One region of the Streptomyces sp. NBC_00210 genome, then DNA from elsewhere that is predicted to be linked to it. Evidence: riboswitches for the same ligand, from Rfam matches in the RefSeq annotation. Region 1 holds a riboswitch; the other holds the start of a gene.
What was found. Region 1 has a riboswitch for cyclic di-AMP ahead of OG729_RS34055 (C40 family peptidase). Riboswitches for the same ligand answer to the same signal wherever they lie in the genome.
Positions count from the first base shown of each region.

Region 2: linked by a shared signal. The riboswitch ahead of OG729_RS15785 (NlpC/P60 family protein) and the one ahead of OG729_RS34055 (C40 family peptidase) in region 1 are both predicted to bind cyclic di-AMP.

Region 1 is NZ_CP108120.1:7,509,579-7,517,063, reverse strand. It holds gene OG729_RS34070 (lamin tail domain-containing protein) at 92-547, shown strand; gene OG729_RS34065 (ATP-dependent Clp protease proteolytic subunit) at 727-1,362, shown strand; gene OG729_RS34060 (hypothetical protein) at 1,370-1,678, shown strand; cyclic di-AMP (ydaO/yuaA leader) riboswitch at 1,996-2,180, shown strand; gene OG729_RS34055 (C40 family peptidase) at 2,184-2,660, shown strand; gene OG729_RS34050 (LysE family translocator) at 2,787-3,416, opposite strand; gene OG729_RS34045 (LysR family transcriptional regulator) at 3,512-4,423, shown strand; gene OG729_RS34040 (ATP-binding protein) at 4,549-4,980, opposite strand; gene OG729_RS34035 (helix-turn-helix transcriptional regulator) at 5,206-6,063, shown strand; gene OG729_RS34030 (DUF397 domain-containing protein) at 6,077-6,283, shown strand; gene OG729_RS34025 (8-amino-7-oxononanoate synthase) at 6,298-7,443, opposite strand.
Region 2 is NZ_CP108120.1:3,508,154-3,515,638, reverse strand. It holds gene OG729_RS15805 (alpha/beta hydrolase) at 1-299, shown strand, start outside; gene OG729_RS15800 (GNAT family N-acetyltransferase) at 288-1,055, opposite strand; gene OG729_RS15795 (NlpC/P60 family protein) at 1,066-2,109, opposite strand; gene OG729_RS15790 (hypothetical protein) at 2,486-2,839, shown strand; gene OG729_RS15785 (NlpC/P60 family protein) at 2,979-4,148, opposite strand; cyclic di-AMP (ydaO/yuaA leader) riboswitch at 4,151-4,312, opposite strand; gene pcrA (DNA helicase PcrA) at 4,576-7,047, shown strand; gene OG729_RS15775 (peptidoglycan DD-metalloendopeptidase family protein) at 7,149-7,485, opposite strand, start outside.

The DNA.
Region 1 (7,485 bases):
AGATTCCGTCCCGGATCATGTGGGTCGTCACTAGTCTGGGCCTCTCGCTGGGCCCAATTGGGGGGTGCCCGGCCTGAAATCGAGGACGCTCATGCTCCGCACCCGCACCATGGCCGTTGCCGCTGTCGCGGCATCAGCCGCAGGTCTCGCACTGCTGCCGATGCCGGCACAGGCCGCGGCCGGCTCCGTTCATCTGTACAAGATCTACTACGACAGCCCGGGTTCGGACCGGGGATCCAACGCAAGCCTGAACGCCGAGTATGTGCAGATTCGCAACACCACCTCGAAGGCCGTCAGCCTGAAGGGCTGGACGCTCGTCGACGCGTCGAACCACAGGTACGTCTTCGGCACGTACACGCTGGGCAGGGGAAAGACGGTGACGGTCCACACGGGCAAGGGGACGAACAGCACGGCGCACCGCTATCAGGGGCGCGGCTGGTACGTGTGGAACAACGACAAGGACACGGCGACGCTGAGGAAGTCGACGGGCGTCCGGGTCGACACCTGCTCCTACAACTCGACCAGGGTCGACTACAAGTTGTGCTGAGCGCCTGACCTCCCGCCCCCGCCGCCCGGGCAGCGGGGGCGCTGTCATGCCGCGGTTCAGTCGTACAGCGGTGACCGTTCGCCCTCAGCGAGCATCCGTCCCGCTTCCGGCACCTCGATCTGTACGTCCTGTACATTTTTTACAGGCCAGCGCCCGAGGAGCACGAGGAGAGGTACGTCATGAACCGCCCCGCCGCCCGCTATGTCCTGCCCGAATTCACCGAGCGCACCAGCGCGGGATCCCGCAGCCTCGATCCGTACTCGAAGCTGTTCGACGAGCGGATCATCTTCCTGGGCACCGTCGTCGACGACACCGCCGCGAACGATGTGATCGCGCAGTTCCTGCATCTCGAGTACACCGCCCCCGACCGAGACATCTCCCTCTACATCAACTCCCCCGGCGGCTCACTGAGCGCCATGTCCGCGATCTACGACACGATGCAGGTGGTCACCTGCGACGTGGAGACGACGTGTCTCGGACAGGCCGCGTCGACCGCCGCCCTGCTGCTCGCCGCCGGCGCCCCCGGCAAGCGGATGGCGCTGCCCGGCTCGCGGATCGTCGTCCAGCAGCCCGCGTTCGAGGAGCCGTTGCAGGGCCAACCCTCCGATCTGGAGATCCAGGCGCAGGAGTTGCTCCGGCTGCGTGACCAACTCGCACGGATGCTCGTGCGCCACACCGGCCAGACCTCCCAGCGGATCGCCGCCGACCTGGAGCGCGACACGATCTTCGACGCCGTCGAGGCCAAGAGGTACGGGCTGGTGGACCATGTGATCAAGAACCGCAAGACGTCATTGTCGTCCCACGGTTCGAGGTGAGCACCCCGTGCTGCCGCCCGAACTGCCGCCGCTGCCCGCGCTGACCCGCGCCGAGGGCGAACTCATCGACAGCTACCTCGAAGTGCTCGATCTGCTGGGGCGGATCAACCCGGCGCGCGGAACGCACACCTATGGTGCGCTCCGCGCCGCACAGGCGCTGGTCGGCCGGGCCAATGCGCTCAAGGACGCCCTGACGCTGATGCACATGCGCGGCGAGAGCGAGATCCATGCGACGACGCTGACCGAGGCACTCAGGGCCCTCGACGGCGAACGCCGGGCGCACCGGGTGACGATGCCGCCCGTAACGCTCAGTTGACGAACTCACCTCTTCCGTCTACGGCCATCAGGGTACTGGTCACGCTCCCCCATTCGATGTAATCACTGTCCCCCGAAGCCCTACGGACAACTTGCGCGGCACGGCTACCGATTTGGCGGAATGACTTGTTCCGCCGCTGGTGCAAGGGTCCTCGGGCGTCCCCTGCCGCCCCTCGAAACTGCCCTGTCCACCCGAACAGGTGAGTGGTGGTAAAGCTCACAAACTGCCGTTTCAGTTCGGAAATCCGGCATGAGTTGGGTCAAGATCCCTGGGACGACAAGCCCCCGCCACCGCGGCGGGGCGGTCCGGGCGGACGCCGAGTCCTGCCGCCGCACCCGGATGACTGGTCGACAGGAGTGCATCGGCAGGAGTGGAGGACCCAAGCACGACGGGGCAGCCGGAAGGTCGGCAGTCCCTTGGGGTGAAGCCGCAGCCGCGGCCGGGCATCTTCGTCCGTCCGAACCCGACAGGTCATCCTTCACAGGCGGCTGACGAAGGGTTGCGCATGACTGCGCAGATTCATGTCCCGTTTCTGATGGGCCGGGCGGGCGCCGTATCGGCCCTGACCCTCGCCGCCGTCGGCGGCTCGCTGCTGGCTCCGGGGGGAGCCTCCGAGGCATACGCGGCTACGACCCACGCGAGCAAGGCACTTCAGGTGGCCGCCTCCAAGAAGGGCGCACCGTACAAGTACGGCGCCTCGGGTCCGCGCCGGTTCGACTGCTCAGGGCTGACGCTCTATTCGTACAAGAAGGCGGGCAAGAAGCTCCCACGTACGGCCCAGCAGCAGTACAACAAGACCCGCCACATCTCGGCGTCCTCCCGGCAGCAGGGAGACCTGGTCTTCTTCCACTCCGGCAGCAGCGTCTACCACGTGGGGATCTACGCCGGCCGCAACAAGATCTGGCACTCGCCGAAGACCGGCTCCTGGGTGAAACTGGAAAAGATCTGGAGCAAGAGCGTGTGGTACGGCCGGGTGCGCTGACGGCCCGTTGACTGATGGTGCGCCGATCGCCGCTCATCACCGGCGGTCGGCGTACCGGGACCGCGGCGGGTCCGCACCCGGCGCCCGGCGCCTGGCACCCGCCAGTCGGCACCCGGCGCCCCGGCGTCAGTGCGCCAGCGGCTCGGCCAGCAGAGTCACGCCGAGCGCCGTGAGCGCCCCGCCGGTGACGCCTTCCACGGCGCGCGTGGTGCGCGGCCGACGCAGCCACTGCCCCAGACGGTCCACCAGCAGCGCCACCGCGGGGAACCAGAGCAGAGCCAGGACGACGACGATCGTGGCCAGCAGCAGAGTCCGCGGCAGCACCGGCGCACCGTCCGGCACAAACTGCGGGAGCAGGCTGAGGAACAGGACCGGCGCCTTCGGGTTGAGGACGTTGGTGAGGAACCCCTGCCGCAGACTGCGGCCCATGCCGTCGGCCGCTTCGCCCGCCGGATCCGGCACGGCGAGCGCCGGACGCAGGGCCGAGCGCACCGCCCGTACACCCAGGTACAGCACATACGCTCCACCGGCGATCTGAAGCGTGCGGTACAGCACCGGGACCGCGACCAGGACGGCGGCGAGTCCCGCGACTGCCAGCGCGGTGTGCACGAGCAGCCCCCCGGCCACACCGACGGCGCAGGCCACGCCCGTGCGCCGGGAGGCGAGCGCATTGCGTACGACGACGGTGAAGTCCGCGCCCGGCATGGCGACCATGCCCGCGGCGACCCCGGTGAAGGCAAGCAGCTGTGCGTCCATGCCGACCATCGTGGCCCGTCGCAGGGCTTAACGTGTACTTACAATCTTCTGGGTCTGCCTAAAGTGATGCTTAAGCCTGGCGGAGAGGGAGTGGCATGTACGACCCGACACGGCTGGCGGCCCTGGTGGCGGTCGCCGAGGCCGGTTCGATCACCCGCGCGGCCGCCCGCCTGGGCTACACCGCGCCCGCGCTCTCCCAGCAGCTGGCCAAGCTGGAGCGCGAGGCCGGCGCGGTACTGCTGGTGCGGCACCATCGCGGGGCGCGGCTGACGGCCGCGGGCGAGCTGCTGGCAGCGCGGGCCCGCCGGGTGCTGGACGAGATGGACCGGGCGCGTCATGAGCTGTCCCGGCTGTCCGGGCTCTCCGGAGGGCGGCTGCGGGTCGGCACCTTCACCACCGTCGGCGTCCATCTGCTGCCCCCGGTGCTGAGCGCCTTCCGCAGGGCTCATCCTGATGTGGAGCTCACCGTCGCGGAGTACGAACCACCGGACGGGGTCCTGGCGGTGGCGGCCGGCGAGGTGGATCTGGCGCTCACGCATGCGTACGAACCGGCCGAGCCCGCACCGCCGCCCGCCGGTGTGATCCTGGAGCCCCTGCTGGTCGAGGAGTTGGTACTGGTGACGGCCCCCGGCCATGCGCTGGCGGGCGGCTCGGGCCGGCTGCCGGTGGCCGAACTTGCCGGGCAGCCGCTGATCAGCAGCGCTCCCTCGCACCCGTCCCGAAAGGGTGTGGAGTCAGCCCTGGCACGGGCCGGGGCGAGTCCCGCCGTGGTGTGCGAGTCACCCGGCTATGCGCTGGTGTGCGCGCTGGTCAGCGCGGGGCTCGGGGTGGCGGTGGTACCGGAGATGGTCGCCTCGATGGCCGCGACACCGCTGGGCGTACGTCAGTTGGAGTCGGCGGGGTTCCGGCGGACGATCTCGGTGGCGCACCGTGGCGAGGTGTCGGGCCCGGCGGCCGAGTCGCTGCGGGCGCTGCTGCGGGGTGCGTTCGGCCGCGCGGGAAACTGACGGCCGGACCAAAAGCGCCGGGCCGGCCGACCGCGTCTCACCCGTCTCGATCGGCCGGGCCGAGAACGCCAGGCCGGCAAAGGATCATCGGCTCTCTGCCGGTCCTCGACCGGCCGACGCCGTGATCAGCTCTGTACAGGTACGGTCCACGGCAGGGCGATCCAGACGGTCTTGCCGCCGTCCGGAGTCGGAGTGACGGTGAGGTGTCCGCCGCACTCCGCGGTCAGGCTGCGGATGATGACCATTCCGCGGCCATTGTCCTGGCGGACGGCGGCAGGCAGCCGCTGCGGCCAGCGCGGGTGGCTGTCGGTCACGCCGATGCGCAGTTCCTCGTCCCGCTCCAGACGAAGGTCCACGGTGAAGGTCGGCGACTGGCCGAAGGTGTGCTGGACGGCGTTGGTGGCGAGTTCGGAGACGATCAGCCGGACGGTGTCGACGGCCTCGGTCTCAACCGGCAGGCCCCATTCGGAGATGACATGTGTGGCGTACCGCCGGGCCGCGGAGACCGAGGCGGGATCGCTCGGCAGAGTAACGGATGCTTCTTGGTGATCTGCCATGGCGAAGCTGTCCCTTTCCCACCGGGGCCGGGCTCCGACTCGTAGCGGAATTGCGAGGACGGCCACGGATTGTGCTTCGCGCCAGAGTGCCACTTAACACGCCGTCGGTGGCGAGGATCCACCAAGATATGCATATATCTGTCGCTCAAAGCGGTGAACTCTGCTACGCGAGACCGTATTTGGACGGCACACTCTCGCATTGATCCAGCCGGAAAGGAGCACAAGATGCGGCACGTCCCCGCGGTGCGCCGTCGCAAGCTCGCCGAGGAGCTGCGGAGGTTGCGCCTGGACGCCGGTCTCACCAGCCGGGACGCCGGCGGACTGGCCGGCTGGCACCAGTCGAAGGTGAGCCGCATCGAGACCGGCGTGAGCGGAGTCAAGGTCGCGGATGTGACGCTGCTGCTGGATGTCTACGAAGTCGCCGACCCTCAACTGCGCGTGCTGCTTCAAACCTTGGCGGACGCGGCCGACGGCTCGGGCAGCGGCTGGTGGCATGCGTACCGCGGGCTGATCCCGCCCGACTACCGGGACTTCATCAGTCTGGAGGCCCACGCCTGCGCGGCCCGCACCCTGGAGACCTCGGTCGTGCCCGGACTGCTGCAGACGCCGGACTACGCCCGTGCGGTGACCCGGGCGGCCCTGGAGGAGTTGTCCGCGGCGACCGTCAACTCGCTGGTGGACGTGCGGATCACGCGCCAGTCGGTGCTGTGGGGCGACAGGCCCCTGGAGCTGAGCGCGGTGCTCGACGAGGCGGCGCTACGACGCGAGGTGGGAGGCGGCCGGGTGATGCGGGAGCAGCTGCGTACGCTCGCGGAGACGGCACAACTGCCCCATGTGCACCTCCAGGTACTGCCGTTCTCGGTCGGCGGCTATGCAGGACTCACCACTCCTTTCGTTATCTTCTCCTTTCCGAACATTTCTGATCTGGATGTGGTTGTTCTCGACCATTTGACGAGTAGCCTCTACCTCGAGCGGAAAGAAGACCTTGAGGTGTACGGCGCCGCCTTCCAAGCGGTGCAGGCGCGCGCACTGTCACCAGCGGACTCATTGGATCTCATCGCCCGGATCAGTGACGGCGCATAGGGAGGCACCCTCCATGTCCGATTGCCTCACGCACGACGCATTACGGTGGCGGCGCAGCAGCCGCAGCACGGGGATGAACAACTGCGTCGAGGCGGCCCGGCTGCCCGACGACTCGCTCGCGGTACGCGACTCAAAGAACATCCGGCGGCACGCCCTGCGTTTCTCGCCGGGAGCCTGGAGCAGCTTCCTGACGGCCATCCGCGAGGAGGCCGTCAACTGACCACTGCCTGACGGTCAATTGACCGGCGCGGCCCCGGTGATCGTGGCGATCGCCTGGTCGATCTGCTGATCGGTGAGGTCGGCGCGTGCGGTGAGCCTGATCCGGGAGATGCCGTCCGGCACCGACGGCGGGCGGAAACAGCCGACGACAAGTCCGGCGTCCCGGCAGTCCGCGGCCCACCCCAGGGCGGCCTCCGGCGACGGCGCCCGTACGGACACCACGGCCGCGTCGGGTCGCGCAGCGGTCAGACCCTCGTCCGTGAGACGGCGGTGCAGCGTCGCCGCGACGGTACGGGCACGGTCGGCCAGCGCGGGCTCGCGGCGCAGCAGCCGCAGGCTCGCCAGCGCGGCTCCCGCGGCGGCGGGAGCCAGGCCCGTGTCGAAGATGAAGGTGCGGGCGGTGTTGACCAAGTGCTCGATCACCCGGGCGGGGCCCAGTACCGCCCCACCCTGGCTGCCCAGGGACTTGGAAAGGGTGAGCGTGGCGACGACGCCGGCGGCGCCCGCGATGCCCGCGGCGTTCAGCGCTCCGCGGCCGCCGTCGCCCAGCACGCCAAGACCGTGCGCGTCATCGACGAGCAGCGCCGCGCCGTGCTCTCCGCACGCCTGAGCGAGACCCGCCAGCGGCGCGGCGTCGCCGTCCACCGAGAAGACCGAGTCGGTGACCGCGAGGGCCCGCCGCCCGGGGTGCGCGTCGAGCGTCTTGCGTACGGCTTCCACATCGGCGTGCGGCACGATCGCGGTCTCGGCGCGCGAGAGCCGGCAGCCGTCGACGATGGAGGCATGGTTGCCCGCGTCGGAGACGATCAGTGAGCCGCGGCCGCTCAGCGCGGTCACCGCGGCAAGATTCGCGGCATAGCCGGAGGACAGCACCAGGGCGGCCTCGAAGCCGCAGAAGGCGGCGAGTTCCTGCTCGAGCTCGGCGTGCAGCGCGGTGCTGCCCGTGACCAGCCGGGAGCCGGTGGCCCCGGCGCCCCAGCGGCGGGCCGCTTCGGCCGCGGCGCCGGTGATCTCAGGACGGCGGGTGAGGCCCAGATAGTCGTTGCTGGCGAGATCCAGCAGCTCGGACTCGGCGGTGCGCGGCCGGAGCGTACGCACGAGGCCCGCGCGCTCGCGGCGGCGCGACTCGTCGTCGATCCAGTCGAAAGGATCCTGGGGCATGGTGATCCGGTCCTTTTGTAGGCAGCTCACAGACCCTAACCG
Region 2 (7,485 bases), 4.0 Mb from region 1:
CGGCGAAGACCCCGCCGCGTGTCTCGCTGCTGGTGACGGGGGAGGGCGCGGACGGTTACCTGCCGGGGCTCTCGCTCCAGCGGGTGGCCAAGCCGCCGACGAGGATCGATCTGCGGGCGACGACGGGCGGGCATGTCACCCCCGTGTGGAGCAGGCAACTGCCGTACGCGTTCCAGTGGCTGACGCAGCGGATGAACCTGCAGGGCTGGGGTCAGGGGCAGCAGGGCCTGGGCCAGGGGCAGAGCCAGGGCGACGCCCCTGAGGACCAGGTGCTCACCCCCAGCGGCCTACTGGAGTGACATGTCGGCCTTCTCGCCGACCCGCCGGTAGCCGATCCCCGCGTAGATCCGCTCGATGTCCACATCGCCGGGCTCCAGCCAGACCACCCGGCAGCCACGGTCGAACGCGGCGGTGGTGAGGTAGGCGGAGAGCGCCGCGCCGATGCCCCGGCGGCGGTGTGAGGAGGCGACCGCGAGGCCGCAGAGCTCGGTCAGCCCGTCGACCGGGACCGAGCAGCCGCCCGCGGCGACCGGGGTGCCGTCCTTGTCGTCGACGGCGAGAGCCGCGACCCCGCCGCCCTCCTGGGCCGTGCGCAGCCATGTGATCTCGCCCTCGGTGGGCCCGCCCGTCTGCCCGTACGCGAGATGCTGCACTCCGGCCGCAGCGTGGTACTCGGCGTCGTCGGACGGTTCGACGATCGTGATCCCGTCCACCGGCTTCGGCTCGAGCAGACCGCCGGGCACGACCGCGAGGAGCGGCGCCCGGTTCTCCACGGTGAACCCGGCCGCCAGCAGGGCGGGTTCGACCTCGGGGGCGCAGGCCGGCAGAAACTCGAGGCGCGGTACGCGATCGAGCTCGCGGAACGTCTCGACGAGCGCGTCGATGTCCTCGCGTGTCGGGGTCGCGCCTTCGTCCGGTATCGCGTAATTTGCGGGCGGAATGGGCCAGTCCGGGTGGTAGCGGACGACGAAGGGGCCCACACGCCGGTGGTCGGGGGAGCGCAGCGTCAGCGCCCGGACGGAACTCTGCAGGTCGTTGTGTACGTCGAGGTCCATTCGGCGGATGCTATGCCACCCGCGTCGCGCCGGCGAAGGGCATTTGGTCGATCGGCGCGACACGGACGGGAGCGCCGGGGTGGGGCGCGTGGATCATCTGGCCGCCGCCGATGTAGAGGCCGACATGGCTGATGCCGGAGTAGAAGAACACCAGGTCACCGGGCGCGAGTTGGGAGCGGGACACCGGCTGTCCCGCGTTGATCTGGGTGTATGTGGTGCGCGGCAGCGAGACTCCGGCGGAGCGCCACGCGGCCTGGACGAGTCCGGAACAGTCGTAGGAGGTGGGGCCGGTCGCGCCCCAGACGTAGGGCTTGCCGAGCGCTCCGTAGGCGTAGGCGACGGCTTGGGCGGCCCGGGAGTTGGGGGCCCTGAGGGAGCCGCGGGACACGAGGGAGCGGTCGGCGCGCGTGGCCTCCGGGGAGCCGCTTTGGGAGAAGGCGCGCTGCTCGGCGGGGAGCCGGGCCAGCAGGCTTTGGGCGGCCGAGAGCTTCTCCTGGACGGTCGCCTTGTGCCTGGCCAGCTCTCGCTGGCGGTCCTTGAGCGCATCGAGCCGCTTGCCGGCCTCGGCCCGCAACCGGGCGATGTCCACGAGCTGTTGGTGCACCCCCGCGATGGCGCTCGCCTGCCGCTCGCCGACGCGCTCGGCGAGCGCTGCCCGCTCCAGATACTCGTCGGGGTCGGAGCTCAGCGCGAGCTGCAGCCCGGGGTCGATGCCGCCGGCCCGGTACTGGGCGGTGGCGACCGAACCCAGGGCGTTGCGCGAGGTGTTGAGCCGCTCGGTCCTGCGGACGGCCTCGTCGCGCAGCGCGTCCACCGACGTACGAGCGCTCGCGGTCCGCTCCTTGGCCCCGTTGTACCGCTCGGTGGCGGCCTCCGCCTCCTGGTAGAGCCTGTCGACCTTGGCCTTGATCTGCGCGGGGGTGAGCGCGGGCTCGGCGTGTCCGGTGCCGTCGAACGCGGTGGCGGTCGCAGCCCCGGCAAGCGCAAGCGTTGCGGCGGTACGGGCGGCGGGCCCGCTGAGCGGATGCTGCTTGGCTTTCCGGTGCGCTGCCACGAGGGCGTCCACGTCCTTCCGTCGTTCCTGCGGTCCGACTCCGGGTCCGACTCCGGGCGGGGGCCGGACCGGGGCCGGCGGCGGTCCGCACAGGGGGAGCGTCCCGCCGCCGGTATTTCTCGGCGGTGATGTCCGACGGCCGCCCGGGGGGCGCGGCGGCGATGGAGAGTCGGTCACCTGGGGAAGGACGCTAAACCTGAGAGTCACGGGAACGCGGCGCAAGGACCGAAGTTGCCCAAAGCTGGACAGGCGGGAGCGCTTTGTGCGAGCCGGTCTGATGCCATCGGCGCACATCCCCGTGCCGCCGTGACCGATGCGGCGAATGAGGCGCACCTGCCCTGAGAGGGGTGGTATGGCGACGGTTAGGCTCCGCCTCATGGACGTACTCATCAATGTCTTCGTCGCCCTGCACATCATCGGCATCGCGTCGCTGCTCGGCGGCTTCCTCACCCAGATGAAGGCGATGGGCGAGGGCACCGCCCGCTTCAGCCCGGCGATGCTGCACGGTGCGCTGACGATGCTGATAACGGGCGTGGCACTGGTGGGCCTGAACCAGGCGGACGATCAGCCGGTGAACAACATCAAGATCGGCGTCAAGCTGGCGGTCCTGGTGGTGATCCTGGGACTGGTCTACGTCAAGCGGGACGAGGAGAAGGTGGAGAAGGCGCTCTTCGGCGCGGTGGGCGGGCTGACCGTCACGAACATCTTCATCGCGACGCTGTGGACCTGATGCGCTGAGCCTGTCGGCGGACGGGACGCTTCGGACCTGATGTTGCGGGCATGACTGCGGACCTGATGTTGCGGGCGTGATGCTGCGGACGTGAGAACGCCCGGACCCGACGGGTCCGGGCGTTCGGCTGCGTCCGGGCTCAGGCCGGGCGCACGCTGCCGTAGATCGGCATGTAGTAGATCGACTCCTCGCGGACGTTCGCACCGGGCTTGGGCGCGTGGATCATCATGCCGTCGCCGATGTAAATGCCCACGTGGCTGATGTCGTCGTAGAAGAAGACCAGGTCGCCGGGGAGCAGGTCCTTCGTGGCCACGCGCGTACCGACCTTCACCTGGTCCCAGGTGGTGCGCGGCAGGTCCACGCCCGCCGCCTTCCAGGCGGCCTGGGTCAGCCCCGAGCAGTCGTACGAGCTCGGGCCCGTCGCGCCCCAGACGTACGGCTTGCCCAGCTGGGCGCGGGCGAAGGACAGGACCTTGTCGGCCTTGGCCGTGTAACTGCCGTCGGCGGTGCCGGTACCAGTGCCAGTACCGGTTCCCGTGCCCGTGCCGCTGTCCTGGTTCTGCTCCTGCTCCTTGCGCGCGGCCTCCGCCCTGGCGCGGGCCTCCGCCTCCGCCTTGGCCTTTGCCTCGGCCTGGCGGCGGGCCTCCTCCTCTTTCCTGCGCTCGATCTCGGCGAGCCGCGCCTTCTCCTCGGCGGTCAGCTTCGACAGCAGTGCGCGCGCCTCGGCGAGCTTCGCCTGGACCTCCTGCTTGCTCGTGCGCAGGGCCTTCTGGGAGGTCGTGAGCGACTCGAGGCTCTTCGTCGCCTCCGCCCGCTGCTTGGCGGCCGCGGCCCGCTGGGTCTCGTAGTCAGTGATGGCGCTGCGCTGACGGTCGGTCATCCGGTCCATCAGCTGGGTCTGGTCGAAGTACGACTCGGGGCTGTCCGCGAACAGCAGCGCGGCGGTCGGGGTGACCGCGCCGGTGCGGTACTGCGCGGCCGCGTAGTTGCCGAGCGCCCTTCTGGACTCGTTCAGCTTCTCCGTGCGCTTGGCGGCGTCGTCGAGCAGCTCGTCGACCTCGCGCCGCTTCTCGTCGGTGGATTCCTTGGCCTTGTTGTACTTCTCGGTCGCGGTGCCGGCCTGCCGGTACAGGTCGTCGACCTTCTTCTGCACCTCTTCGACGGAGGGCTTCGGTTCGGCGGGCGCCGCGTTGGCGCTCTGAGTCGACAGCAGGGTAACGCCGGCGATGGCTGCCGTCGTGAGCCCGACGGCGGGCGAGGTCTTCGCGGTACGGCTGCGTTGTTTGCGATGCGACGCCAAGGCCGGCATCTCCTTCTTCCGTGGACCGCCTACCGGGTTAGCTGTCGGGTTCGGGCAGAACGGAAGACGCCCTACGGACCGAATGAGACAGGTCCGATTCACCCCGGTTGTGCATGGTGGGTCCCCGGTTCCGAACTTCCTTGAAGGAAGCCCGAATTCGGCGCAGGCCGCCCGATTGGCGTGGATCGCCATGGGGGTACGAGCCGCCTGGACGAGCACGCTAGCCAACTCGTGTGGCCGCTGTGAAGCTTGATGGTCGATATGCCCGATACATTTTCGTGACCTTTTTTCAGCGCGGCGGGGATCGGGTTTCCGGTGTGCCTGTGCCATGACATGGCGAAGTGGCTCGATCGCGCAGGGTTGCCGGGCCGGATTCCCGTGCGGCATGCCAATGCGGCCGCGAGCTGTCAGCGCGGCGGCCTAGACTCGTAGAGCGATGAGCAGCCTCTTTGACGACAGCTTCCTGGCGGACCTCCAGCCCAGCTCGGAGCACGCCCCGCCACCGCCCGAGGACTCGGCCCCGGAGGAGATTCCGGACGATCTCTTCCAGGGCGCGTTCGACGTGCCCCCTGCGCGGGATCCGTACCACCGTGACGGCGCCCCGCGCACGGTCGTGGACCCCGCCGCCCTGCTGGAAGGGCTGAACGAACAGCAGCGCGCCGCCGTCGTTCACACGGGCTCGCCGCTCCTCATCGTCGCCGGGGCCGGGTCCGGCAAGACCCGGGTGCTGACCCACCGGATCGCGTATCTGCTGGGGACCCGCAGCGTCCACCCCGGGCAGATACTGGCGATCACCTTCACCAACAAGGCCGCCGGCGAGATGAAGGAGCGTGTCGAGCAGCTCGTCGGCCCGCGCGCCAACGCCATGTGGGTCATGACCTTCCACAGTGCCTGCGTGCGCATCCTGCGCCGCGAGTCCAAGAGGCTCGGCTTCACCTCGTCGTTCTCGATCTACGACGCCGCGGACTCGAAGCGGCTGATGGCCCTGGTCTGCCGCGATCTGGATCTTGACCCCAAGAAGTTCCCGCCGAAGTCCTTCAGCGCCAAGATCTCGAACCTGAAGAACGAGCTGATCGACGAGGAGACCTTCGCCGACCAGGCAGTTGGGGGTACCTCCCAGGCCGAAGGCTCTGGGGGAGGCTTCGAGAAGACGCTCGCCGAGGCCTACCGGATGTACCAGGCACGGCTGCGCGAGGCCAATGCCCTGGACTTCGACGACATCATCATGACGACGGTGCATCTGCTGCAGGCGTTCCCGGACGTCGCCGAGCACTACCAGCGGCGCTTCCGCCATGTCCTGGTGGACGAGTACCAGGACACCAACCACGCTCAGTACACACTCGTACGCGAGCTGGTAGGGACGGGCCAGGAGGATCTGCCGCCGGCCGAGCTCTGCGTCGTCGGCGACGCCGACCAGTCGATCTACGCCTTCCGTGGCGCGACCATCCGCAACATCCTCCAGTTCGAGGAGGACTACGCGGACGCGACGACGATCCTGCTGGAGCAGAACTACCGCTCCACGCAGACGATCCTCTCCGCAGCCAACGCGGTCATCGAGCGCAACGAAAGCCGCCGCCCCAAGAACCTGTGGACGAATGCGGGCGCGGGTGCGCAGATCACCGGCTATGTCGCCGACACCGAGCACGACGAGGCGCAGTTCGTCGCCGACGAGATCGACCGGCTGACGGACGCGGGCGAGGCGAAGGCCGGCGACGTCGCCGTCTTCTACCGTACGAACGCCCAGTCCCGTGTCTTCGAAGAGATCTTCATCCGGGTCGGCCTGCCGTACAAGGTCGTCGGCGGGGTGCGCTTCTACGAGCGCAAGGAGGTCCGGGACGTCCTCGCGTATCTGCGGGTCCTGGCCAACCCCGAGGACAACGTCCCGCTGCGCCGCATCCTCAATGTCCCCAAGCGCGGCATCGGCGACCGCGCCGAGGCGATGATCGACGCGCTCGCGCTGCGCGAGAAGATCACCTTCCCGCAGGCACTGCGGCGCGTGGACGAGGCGTACGGCATGGCGGCCCGCTCCGCCAACGCCGTCAAGCGTTTCAACGTGCTGATGGAGGAACTGCGCACGGTCGTCGACTCGGGCGCGGGCCCTGCTGTGGTGCTGGAAGCCGTCCTGGAGCGGACCGGCTACCTGGCCGAGCTGCAGGCTTCCACCGACCCGCAGGACGAGACGCGCATCGAGAACCTTCAGGAACTGGCCGCGGTCGCGCTGGAGTTTGAGCAGGACCGTGCCGAGGAGGAGGGCGCGGGCACGCTCGCCGAATTCCTGGAGAAGGTCGCGCTCGTCGCCGACTCCGACCAGATTCCGGACGAGGACGAGGACGGCTCCGGCGTCATCACCCTGATGACGCTGCACACCGCGAAGGGCCTTGAGTTCCCGGTGGTGTTCCTGACGGGCATGGAGGACGGCGTCTTCCCGCACATGCGCGCCCTCGGTCAGGCGAAGGAGCTGGAGGAGGAGCGGCGCCTTGCGTATGTCGGCATCACGCGCGCCCGCGAGCGGCTCTATCTGACGCGCTCGTCGATGCGGAGCGCCTGGGGCCAGCCCTCGTACAACCCGCCCTCGCGCTTCCTCGAGGAGATCCCGGGCCAGCACCTGGAGTGGAAGCGGACGGGGCCGATGGCCGCGCCCGCGGGTCCGACCTCCGGCATCGCCGCCTCGCTGTCGTCGTCGCGGTCGCGCTCGGGCGGCGGCGCTTCGGGCTTTGCCACGCGGCGTACGACCGACAAGCCGGTGATCTCGCTGGCGGTCGGCGACCGGGTCACGCACGACCAGTTCGGTCTGGGGACCGTGGTGGGAGTGACGGGGTCGGGTGCGGACGCGCAGGCGACGATCGACTTCGGGGACACGAAGCCGAAGAGGCTGCTGCTGAGGTACGCGCCCGTCGAGAAGCTGTAGCTCTCACGGCCAGGTCGGATCAAGGCCGTGAGCTGCGGTCCGACCGGGTCGAGGCTGTGGTCGTGGCTACGGTCGGGTCGAGGCTGTGGTCGTGGCTACTGTCAGGTCGGGTCGAGGCCGTGGCTGCGGAGCCACGGCAGCGGGTCGATCGCCGAGCCGCCGCCGGGCCGGACCTCGAAGTGGAGATGCGGTCCGGTGGAGTTCCCTGAGTTGCCGGAGAACGCGATGACGTCACCGGCCTTGACCGAACCGGAGCGGATCTTGGTGCTGCTGAGGTGGCAGTACCAGGTCTCGGTGCCGTCGGCCGCCGTCACGATCGCCATGTTGCCGTAGGCGCTGTTCCACTGGGTGCGGACGGTGCCGTCGGTCGCGGACATCACCTTGGTGCCGTACGACACCGGGAAGTCGATGCCGGTGTGCACGGACATCCAGTTGACG